Linked DNA regions of Euzebya sp.. The protein of the gene in region 1 interacts with the protein of each later gene in a pairwise test. Links are inferred from orthologs where the notes say so. Each region holds a gene or a part of one and is shown in the gene's direction. Other genes may lie near its edges.

The links. Proteins that work in one complex are often made in the same cells at the same time.
Region 2: the proteins of rlmB (region 1) and tsaE interact in binary tests that used the Escherichia coli proteins (3 or more experiments, as listed by UniProt). The link is inferred for Euzebya sp. from one-to-one orthologs.

What each region holds. Positions count from the first base shown.
Region 1 is NZ_CAXQBR010000075.1:60,406-65,693, reverse strand. The notes cover bases 903-3,902. They hold rlmB (23S rRNA (guanosine(2251)-2'-O)-methyltransferase RlmB), read left to right. Parts: upstream 903-2,006; coding sequence 2,007-2,798; downstream 2,799-3,902. Other genes in these bases: ACEQ2X_RS16750 (hypothetical protein), read left to right, coding at 3,509-3,902; ACEQ2X_RS16755 (sigma-70 family RNA polymerase sigma factor), read left to right, coding at 2,821-3,444; cysS (cysteine--tRNA ligase), read left to right, coding at 903-2,010. Also shown: ispF (2-C-methyl-D-erythritol 2,4-cyclodiphosphate synthase), read left to right, coding at 1-313; ACEQ2X_RS16770 (hypothetical protein), read right to left, coding at 306-497; more of cysS, read left to right, coding at 628-902; more of ACEQ2X_RS16750, read left to right, coding at 3,903-4,069; pepN (aminopeptidase N), read left to right, coding at 4,157-5,288. UniProt on the Escherichia coli protein: Specifically methylates the ribose of guanosine 2251 in 23S rRNA.
Region 2 is NZ_CAXQBR010000074.1:53,221-58,326, forward strand. What follows is about bases 867-3,684. They hold tsaE (tRNA (adenosine(37)-N6)-threonylcarbamoyltransferase complex ATPase subunit type 1 TsaE), read left to right. Parts: upstream 867-1,899; coding sequence 1,900-2,469; downstream 2,470-3,684. Other genes in these bases: ACEQ2X_RS16350 (cyclopropane-fatty-acyl-phospholipid synthase family protein), read right to left, coding at 867-1,091; ACEQ2X_RS16355 (enoyl-CoA hydratase), read right to left, coding at 1,091-1,843; tsaB (tRNA (adenosine(37)-N6)-threonylcarbamoyltransferase complex dimerization subunit type 1 TsaB), read left to right, coding at 2,471-3,202; rimI (ribosomal protein S18-alanine N-acetyltransferase), read left to right, coding at 3,199-3,684. Outside these bases: ACEQ2X_RS16345 (hypothetical protein), read right to left, coding at 1-311; more of ACEQ2X_RS16350, read right to left, coding at 315-866; more of rimI, read left to right, coding at 3,685-3,768; tRNA (adenosine(37)-N6)-threonylcarbamoyltransferase complex transferase subunit TsaD, read left to right, coding at 3,769-4,788; ACEQ2X_RS16380 (GNAT family N-acetyltransferase), read left to right, coding at 4,785-5,106. UniProt on the Escherichia coli protein: Required for the formation of a threonylcarbamoyl group on adenosine at position 37 (t(6)A37) in tRNAs that read codons beginning with adenine.

The sequences.
Region 1 (5,288 bases):
CCTCGTCGGGGTGGACCGCCCGGAGACCGCGGGCGCGGACAGCGCGACGTTCGTGCAGGCGGCGGTGGCCGAGCTCGGGGGCCGCGGGCTCGCGGTCGGCAACGTCGACCTGACCGTCGTCGCGCAGCGGCCGCGGCTCGCCGCGCACCGCGAGGCGATGGCCACCCGCATCGCCGGTCTGCTCGGCGTCGCCGAGGGCGCGGTCTCGGTCAAGGCGACCACGACGGATCGGCTGGGGGCCATCGGCCGGGGCGAGGGGATCGCCTGCGTCGCGGTCGCGCTGCTGGTGCCCGCCGACCCCGAGGTCAGCTGACGGCGAGCGCCAGCGCGCTGAGGGCGACCACCGCGACGAGCAGCCCGAAGGCGACGCGCTGCAGGCGCTGCCGGCGGTGGAAGTCCCGGGTGCTCTGCCCGTAGCGCTGGCGCTCGATGCGGCGCACGACGCGCTCGGTCCGGACGCGCTCGCGCACGGACTGGCGGTTCACCTGCTGGTGCATGCAGACCCCATCGGCCGCCGCCGGCCGCTCCTTGAGCCCTGACCCGCTGGGAGGCCGAGGGCACCGACATCAGACCGCGAGAGGGTAGCGCGCGGCGTGCGGTCGACCACCGCGTACGCTGCGACCTGCCATGCGCCTGTACAACACCTTGACCCGGGAGCTCGAGGACGTCCTGACCGACGACGTGCGGTCCGGCGACCGACCGTTCGGCATGTACGTCTGCGGCCCGACCGTGCAGGACGTCCCCCACTTCGGGCACGCGCGGGCCGCGCTGGTGCCGGACCTGCTGCGCCGGCTGGTCGAGCACCACGGGATCGAGGTCCTGCACGTCCGCAACATCACCGACGTCGAGGACAAGATCATCGACCGGGCCAACGCCGAGGGTCGGGACCCCGCCGCGGTCAGCGAGCAGTACGCGCGGGTCTACGAGGCGCAGATGCGCCGCCTCGGCGTCCTCGAGCCGCACATCGTCCCGCGCGCGACGGGCCACATCATCGAGATGATCGAGCTGATCGGCGAGCTGGTCGAGCGCGGCTACGCCTACGCGGTCGACGGGGACACCCCCGGCCAGGACGTCCTGTTCCGGGTGCGCGCCTTCGAGGGCGACGGCACGCTCAGCGGCCGCAACCTCGACGACATGCTGGCCGGCGCGCGCGTCGAGCCGGACCCGCGGAAGGAGGACCCGGCCGACTTCACCCTGTGGAAGGCGGCCAAGCCGGGGGAGCCGAGCTGGGCGTCCCCCTGGGGGCCCGGCAGGCCGGGCTGGCACATCGAGTGCTCGGCCATGGCGCGGAAGTACCTGGACGGCCACCTCGACGTCCACACCGGCGGCAGCGACCTGATCTTCCCGCACCACGAGAACGAGATCGCCCAGTCCGAGGCGGCGACCGGCGAGCGCTTCGCCCGCCTGTGGCTGCACAACGGGATGCTCAACATCGACGGCGAGAAGATGTCGAAGTCCCTCGGCAACTTCATCACGCTGTCCGATGCGCTCGACACCTACGGCGGGGCGGTCCTGCGCCTGTACTTCCTGCAGCACCACTACCGCTCGATCGCCCAGTTCAGCCCCGACCGCCTGGAGGAGGTGCAGGCCGCGTGGCGGCGCCTGACGACCTTCGCGGCGAGCGCACCCGATGGCGGGGACGCGGACGAGGCCGTCCTCGATCGGGCCGTCGACGCGCTCGGTGACGACCTCGACACCCCCGAGCTGTCGAGCGTGCTGTTCGGCGTCGTCAGGGACGGCAACGCCGCGCTGTCCGGCGGGGACGCCGCTGCGGCGGCCACCGCGCGGGCGACCGCGATCGCGATCTGCCGCCTCGTCGGGCTGGACCCGGTCCAGCACGCCGGGGACGGACCGGACGTCGCGCCGCTCGTCGAGGTGCTGCTCGAGCTCAGGGCCCAGGCGCGACAGGACCGGGACTTCGCCACGTCCGATCGCATCCGCGACGCCCTGACCGCCGGTGGCATCGTGGTGGAGGACTCCCGGGACGGCGCCCGCTGGCGGCTCGCGTGAGCAGGCCGCGCAGGGGCGGACGACCGCAGCGCGGCGGCGGTGCCGACGACGAGCCCGCGCTCGAGGTCATCCCTGGTCGCCAGCCGGTCGCGGAGGCGCTGCGCGCCGGGCGCGCCCTCCGGTGGGTCGTGGTCGATCGGCGCGGCGGCGGGACCCTCGACGACCTGGCGGAGCAGGCCCGCCAGGCGGGCCTGGACGTCCGTGCCGCCACCCGCGACGAGCTCGATGCCATGGCGGGGGAGGTGCGCCACCAGGGCGTCGTCGCCGTCGCCGAGCCGTTCGCGTACGCCGACCTGGCCGACGTCGCCGGCGCGGATCTCGTCGTGGTCGTCGACGGGGTGACCGACCCCCGCAACCTCGGGGCGATCGTGCGCGTCAGCGAGCAGGCCGGGGCCGGCGGTGTGGTCATCCGCGACAAGCGGGCGGCAGGACCGTCCCCCGCGGCGGAGAAGGCCAGCGCTGGCGCGCTGTCCTGGCTGCCGGTGGTCCGCGTCACGAACATCGCCCGGGCCCTCGCGACGCTGCGCGACGCCGGCCTGTGGACCCTCGGCCTGGCGGGCGAGGCCGAGTGGACGGTGTGGGACGCCCCCCTCATGGACGAGCGGGTGGCGCTGGTCGTGGGGGAGGAGGGCCGAGGCCTGTCGCGGCTCGTCGCCGAGCAGGCGGACGCGCTGGTCGCCATCCCGATGGCGGGGCGGCTCGACTCGCTGAACGCCTCGACGGCCACCGCGGTCGCCGCCTTCGAGTGGCGGCGCCGCCACCTGGCGCGGGCCGCCGCGACTGGCTGAGCCGCGTAGGGTTGCCCGAGTGATGGACGCACCCGCGCAGTCCGGTGTGCGCGACGAGGAGCTGGTCGTGCGCGCCCGGCGCGGCGACGGGGTCGCACTCGACGCCCTCCTCGTCCGCTACCGGCCGGTGGTCCGGGCGCGAGCCCGGCGCTACCACCTCGCCGGCGCGGACCGCGACGACGTGGTCCAGGAGGGGATGGTCGGGCTGTACAAGGCCATCCGGGACTTCGCGCCCGACGGGGTCGATGGGCGCCCGGCGTCGTTCCGCACCTTCGCCGAGCTCTGCGTCGTCCGCCAGATCCTGACCGCGGTGCGGGCGGCGACCCGGGACAAGCACCTGCTGCTCAACGCCGCGGTGCCCCTCCACCCCGACCTGCCCCTCCCCGCGGACCGGCCCGGGTCGGGCGATCCCGCGGAGGACCTGATCCGACGGGCCGAGGCGGAGGTCGTGGGCAGGGTCGTCCGCCAGCTGCTGAGCGACCTCGAGGTGGCCGTCCTGGCCGGTCTGGCGGACGGGCACCGGTACGCCGAGATCGCCGAGGCGCTGGGGGTGACCGACAAGGCCATCGACAACGCCAGGCAGCGGATCCGGCGCAAGCTGGACGGTCCCCTCCGCCACGCGCGCGCCCGCGACCACGCTGCGTGATCCCGCGTTGACGTCATGTCATCGACCATCGACCGGCGGTGGACGCCGGCGGTACGGTGAGGTCGTGCGCGACGACGACCTCACCGCGGTGCTCGACCGGCTGGACCGCATCGCGCGGGCGCTCGACGTCGGGTGCACCAGCCTCGGCCACACCTACCGGGACGAGGTCGCGCGGGTCCTCCTCGAGACGTGCTGGGAGGGGATCGCCCTGGCGCACGGGCTGACGCTCGAGGTGGCCTACCACGACCTGTTCGGCGACATCGACGCGCTCTGCGCGGTGTGGGCGCAGGTCGCGGAGCAGACCGCGCAGGTGCACGCGGTTGAGCCGGCCGCCCGCGACGCCGTGGACACCTGCCGCACCACCGCCGCCGCGGTGGAGGCGCTCCGCGCGGGCGCCAGCGCCGTCGACGACGCCCAGCTGCAGGTGACCGCGCGCCCGCGCGACCGCCACGCCGCACGGGACGCCACGATCGCGATCCGCCGGCTGGAGGCGACGGCCGACTGCCTCTTCGTCGATGCGCTCGCCGACGACCGCCACGGCCGACTCGACGCCGCCATGGCGGTGCTCACCACCGTCGCGGCCCGTGCGGCCCGCGAGCGCGCCGCGGTCGCCCGCCGGGGCTGATGCGCCGGGGCTGGTCCGGCGAGGGCGACGGGGGTCCCGGCCGACTAGCCTTCCGGCGCCGCCCATCGCAGCCCCAGGGGAGGCGCAGTGACCGCCACGAACCTCACGCGTGAGGACGCCCGAGCCCGCGCGGCGTCGATCTCCGACGTCGCCTACCACGTCGAGCTCGACGTCGCCGACGGGGACCCGTCGACGTTCGGATCCACGACCCGGGTCACCTTCACCGCCCGCGAGGGCGCGGCCACGTTCCTCGACCTCGACGCGGTGGCGGTGGAGTCGGTCACCGTCGACGGCGTCGACGTGCCGGTCCGCCACGAGCGCGGGCAGCTGCACCTCACCGACCTCGCCGAGCGCAACGAGGTCGTGGTCACCGCCCGCTGCCCGTACAGCACGGCGGGGGCGGGTCTGCACCGCTTCGTCGACCCGGTCGACGACCAGGTCTTCCTCTACACCCAGTTCGAGCCCTTCGAGGCCCACCGCGTCTTCGCGTGCTTCGACCAGCCCGACCTGAAGGCGACGTTCGAGCTCGCCGTCCACGCGCCGGCCGGGTGGGAGGTCGTGTCCAACGGCACCGTCACCGACCGCCCCGACGCGGGTGAGGCAGGCCGGTGGACCTTCGAGCGGACCCCGCCCCTCCCCACCTACATCACCGCGGTGGTCGCGGGGCCCTACCACCGCGTCACCGCCGAGCACCGCGGCATCCCGCTCGGGGTCTACTGCCGACGCTCCCTCGCCGAGCACCTCGACCCCGACGAGGTCCTCGAGCTGACCCGCCAGGGTCTGGACTGGTTCGCCGCGACCTTCGACCGGCCCTACCCCTTCGGCAAGTACGACCAGCTGTTCGTGCCGGAGTTCAACTTCGGCGCGATGGAGAACCCGGGCTGCGTGACGTTCAGCGAGCGCTACGTCTTCCGGTCGCGGGTCACGAACGCCGCGAGGCTGTCCAGGGCCAACACGATCCTCCACGAGATGGCCCACATGTGGTTCGGCGACCTCGTCACCATGCGCTGGTGGGACGACCTGTGGCTGAACGAGTCCTTCGCGACGTTCATCGCCCACACCGCCGTCGCCGAGGCCACCCGCTTCGGCGAGGACTCCTGGGCGGACTTCGCCCACTCCGTGAAGGCCTGGGCGTACGCCCAGGACCAGCTCCCCTCCACCCACCCGATCGTGGCGGACGCCGTCGACACCCAGTCGGTCATGGCCAACTTCGACGGCA
Region 2 (5,106 bases), on another replicon or contig:
TCGTCGGCGCGGAGCGCGTCCCGCGGGTCCGCACCCGCGGGGTGGAAGGCGATGCGGTACAGCTGCCGGCCCTCCTCGGCGGGGCGCAGGGCGGCGATCAGCTCCTCGAGGGAGTCGTGACCTGCTCGGGCCACGTCGTCGGGGTCGATGTCGTCGACGGAGTCGAGCACCTCGACGGCGTCGATCGCCAGGTAGCCGGCGCCGCTGCGCAGCGTGCCGCCGGCCTTGACCGTGGGGCGGCGCCACCGCCTGAACGCCACGGTGATGCGGCCGTCCGCGACCGCCTGCCACTGCGCGCCGCCGAACAGCACGGCTCAGCCGTCCCGTCGGAGGACGAGGAAGGCGTAGCCGACCGCCTCCGCCCCTCCGCCGTCGAAGGCCGCCAGCTCGGCCTCGGTGGCAGCGATCGCGTCGGCCAGAGCCGGACCGATCCGGGCCGGGTCCTCGCGCAGCTCGGCCAGCCGCGCGCGGACGGGCTCGTAGTAGGCGTCCCAGTCCTCGCGGGGCAGCACGAAGTCGCCGATGCGCCGGTAGCCGGCGTGCAGCGCCTGCGCGCGACGGACCTGGAGGGGTTGGAGGGCCGGGTAGGCCTCGTCCCAGAAGTCCCGCACGGCCTGCGGCACGGTGGGGGCGAGCCACACCGGCTCGGTCAGCGCCAGCACGCCGCCGGGGCCCAGGACCGGGTGCCAGGTGCGGAGGGCCGCCTCGAAGCCCATCACGTAGGCGGCGCCCTCGGACCAGATCAGGTCGACCGGTCCGCCCACGTGGCGGTCCACCACGGACCCCAGGTCGGCCATGTCCCCGACGACCGCGGTCACGCGGTCGGCGACCCCGGCGTCGGCCGCCCGGCGGCGCACCTCCGCGACGAAGGGTTCGTGGGCGTCCACGGCGAGGATCTCCGCATCTGGCATGGCCTCGGCGAGCACCAGCGACTGGGGGCCCGGTCCGCAACCGACGTCGACGACGCGGGCGCGTCCGCCGATCCCGGACAGGTCCAGGGCGCGCCTGGTCGAGGCCGGCGAGCCGGGTCCCTCGCGCGGGAGCCCGTCGTGGATCCGCCAGAACCCGTCGGCCGCGGTGTCGTCGGCCATCAGCTGAACTTGGCCACCCAGCGGCGCAGCTCGTCGGACTGGGCGGAGGCGGCCTGGGCCCACGACTCGTACTCGAGGACCGCCCCGAGGTCGTCGGTCTCGACCGCGAGCGCGACCGACCGCTTGATGTGGCGGGCGAGCTGCGGATCCACCTGGGCGAACCGGTGGGCCAGGTCCGTGGCCACGCCGACGCAGTCCTCCTCCGGCCCCTCGGCGAGGCCGAGCTCGACGCAGCGCTCCGCGTCCAGCAGGTCGCCGAGCAGCAGGGTGGTGAGGGCGCGGGAGGGCCCCATGGCCTTCACGAGGAACCAGGTGCACCCGCCCCCCGGGTGCAGGCCGATCTTCGCGAACGTCGCGCCCATCGTCGCGTGGGTGCCCGCGATGCGGACGTCGCAGGCCATCGCCAGGTTCAACCCGGCCCCGACCGCTGCGCCGTTGACCGCCGCGATCGTGGGGAACGACAGGTCGCGGATGGCGAGGAACGCCCGGTAGTAGCCCTGCAGCTCGGCGCGCAGCTCGGCGACCGGGCGGTCCGGCCGCCCGAACAGCTGGGGCAGGTCCGCGCCGGCGCAGAACCCCTTGCCCTCGCCGGTGACCACCAGGGCGCGGACGTCCGGGTCGCCGGCGAGGTCACCGGCGGCCGCGATCATCTCAGCCGCCATCTCGTACCCCATCGCGTTGCGGCGATCGGGATCGGTCAGGGTCATGGTCGCCACGCCGTCGTCGGCCACGGCGACCGTCAGCTTGCTCATCGACTCACCAGTCAGGGGGAGGCAGGGGACCACAGGACTACACTGACGCCTCCGTGATGCGCAACCAGGCGAGGATCACCATCGGTCACAAGCTGGAGCTGATCACCACGACGCCGGAGGAGACGAAGCTCCTCGCGGGTCGGCTCGCCGCCGTCCTGCAGCCGGGCGACGTCGTGGCGCTGACCGGTGAGATCGGTGCCGGCAAGACCTGCTTCGTGCAGGGCGCGGCGGCGGCGCTGGGCGTGACCGCTCGGGTGACCAGCCCGTCGTTCATCCTGCGCAAGGAGTACCGGGGGGGCCGCGTCGACGTGCGCCACCTCGACGTCTACCGGCTGGAGAGCCTGCAGGAGGTGCTCGACGTCGGCTTCGCCGAGTCCGGCGACGACCACGCCGTCACGTTCGTCGAGTGGGGGGATGCGATGGCGCCCCTCCTGCCCGCCGAGCACCTCGAGGTCGAGCTGCGCCTGCCGCCCCTCGACGGCGACGGAGCCGCCTCGGCCGCCGCAGCCGGCGGCTGGACGGCCGAGCCGCGGACCGTGCTGCTGACTCCGCACGGCCACGACTGGGCGCGGCGGTTGGTGGAGGTCCTGGGGGACCTGCGCCCGTGGCTCGCGGAGCGGAGCTGACGTGCTGGTCCTCGGCATCGAGACCTCCACCCCGGCGGCCAGCGTCTGCCTCGGGACCGACAAGGGCGTCGTCGCCTCCGCGGCGATCGGCCCCGGCCTGCCCGAGCTGGCCCGCGCCCACGGCGCGTTCGTGGCCCCCGCGATCCGCTACTGCCTCGACACCGCCGGCGTCGACGCCTCGGCGGTGAACGGCGTGGCCGTCTCCCTCGGCCCCGGCCTGTTCACCGGCATGCGGGTGGGGATCACCACCGCCCAGGCGTTCGCCCACGCGCGCAGCCTGCCGATGGTCGGTCTCGCATCCCTCGACCTGCTCGCCTTCCCCCACCGCCACGTCCGTCGGCAGCTGTGCAGCGTCATCGACGCGCGGCGCGGCGAGCTGTTCTGGGCGACGTACAAGTCGGTCCACGGCGGCGTGCAGCGCCTGGGCGAGTTCCGGCGCGGCCGTCCCGACGTGCTGGCGGCCGAGCTCGAGGCCACGACGGAGGACACGCTGTGCGTCGGGGAGGGCGCCGTGCAGCACCGGGGGCTCCTCGAGAGCGCCGGCGCGGACGTCGCCGAGGGATCGGTCCACCCCGACGCGCGGGCCCTGGTCGCGCTCGCGATGGGCCGGTTCATCCGGGAGGAGACCCGACGTCCCGAGGAGCTGACGCCGATCTACCTCCGCCAGGCCGACGCCCAGATCGGCTGGGCCAAGCGGGGCGCGCTGCACGGCGGGACGGCGGGCCCCCCATGACGGTGTCCGCGGTCACGGGACAGGCCGGGGCGCGGGCGCGCACGGCCCCGCGCATCGCGACGATGCGCGCCGCGCACCTGGACCGGGTCGTCGCGCTCGAGCAGTCGGTGCACGACCGGCCGTGGTCGCCCGCGCTGTTCGCGTCCGAGCTGGCCGCCGAGGGACGGCGGTACCTGACCGCGTGGGCGGGGGAGGAGGATGACGACCTCCTCGGCTACGGCGGGGTGATGCGCGCGCTCGACGAGGCCCACATCACCACGGTCGCGGTCGCGCCGACCGCACGGCGCCGGGGCATCGCCACGCGGCTGGTGCTCGCGCTGCTGGACGCCGCCGTCGCCCTCGGGACGACCGCGGCGACCCTCGAGGTGCGGGCATCGAACACCGCCGCCCAGCGCCTGTACGCGCGCGTCGGCTTCGCGCCGGTGGGAGTGCGGCGGGGCTACTACGGCGGCGAGGAGGACGCGATCATCATGTGGGTGCACGACATCGCCGGACCGCGTGAGACGGCGCGCCGCGCGCACATCGCCGGTGTCGCCGGGGACCGGGAGCGGGGAGGGGACACCTAGGTGCTGGTGCTCGGGATCGAGACGTCGTGTGACGAGACCGCCGTCGCCCTGGTCGAGGACGGCGTGCGGGTCCGGTCGAACGTGATCGGATCCCAGGTCGACGTCCACCGCCCCTTCGGCGGGGTCGTCCCCGAGATCGCGGCGCGCGCGCACCTCGAGATGCTGCTGCCCGCCGTCGACCGCGCGCTGGTCGAGGCGGGTGCGACCTACGCCGACCTGGAGGGCGTCGCCGTCACCGCCGGCCCGGGGCTGGTCGGCGCCCTGCTCGTCGGCGTCGCCGGCGCCAAGTCGATCGCGCTGGCCCACGACCTGCCGTTCATCGGGGTCAACCACCTCGAGGGCCACGTGTGCGCGACCCAGCTCGAGTACGGGCTGCTCGACCCCCCGCTGCTGGCGCTGATCGTGTCCGGCGGGCACACCAGCCTGGTCCGCCTCGACGCGTCCGGGACGTTCTCCACGATCGGCGCGACGATCGACGACGCGGCCGGCGAGGCCTTCGACAAGGTCGCGCGCTTCCTCGGCCTCCCCTACCCCGGCGGCCCCGAGATCGACCAGCTCAGCCGGACGGGCGACCCGACCGCGATCGCGTTCCCGCGGGCGATGCTGGGCGACGGCACCTACGACTTCTCGATGTCCGGCCTCAAGACGGCCGTGATCCGCGAGCTCCGCCGCCGTGACGCCGCGGACGAGGAGATCGTGCTCAGCGACGTCGCCGCCTCCTTCACCGAGGCGATCGTCGACGTGCTGGTCGCGAAGACCCTCGACGCCGCGGCCGCCGAGGACATCGGCACGGTCACCCTCGTGGGTGGGGTGGCCGCGAACACCCGCCTGCGGGAGGCGATGACCGACGGCTGCGCCCGCACCGGGCGGCGCCTCCTGCTGCCCCAGCCGGTGCTCTGCACCGACAACGGGGCGATGATCGCGGCGGCCGGCTTCAACCGGCTGGTCGCGGGGCAGCGCACGCCGCTGGACCTGGACGCCGACCCCGGCCTGGGGTTCTCGCCGCTCGCCCGCACATGACGACGACCCCCGCCCGCGCGACGGCGCAGCGGCTGCGCCCCGACGACGTCCCCCGCGTGACCGCGGCCCTCGAGTCGGACTTCGGCCGGCTGGGCGCCGGCATGTGGGACCCGCGTCACCACTACCTGCTCGACGCGCTCGACCGCGGTGAGGTCGACCGGTTCGTCGTCTTCGGCGACGACCGCCCCCGCGCCGTGGTCCACCTGGGCCTGACGGGCACCGTCGTCCCGGCCGGCGACCCGGCGGCGGCGGAGGCCCTCGCGCCGTCCATCGACCGGGCCCGCTGGCGGATCCTGATCGGCGACGAGCCCCTCGCCC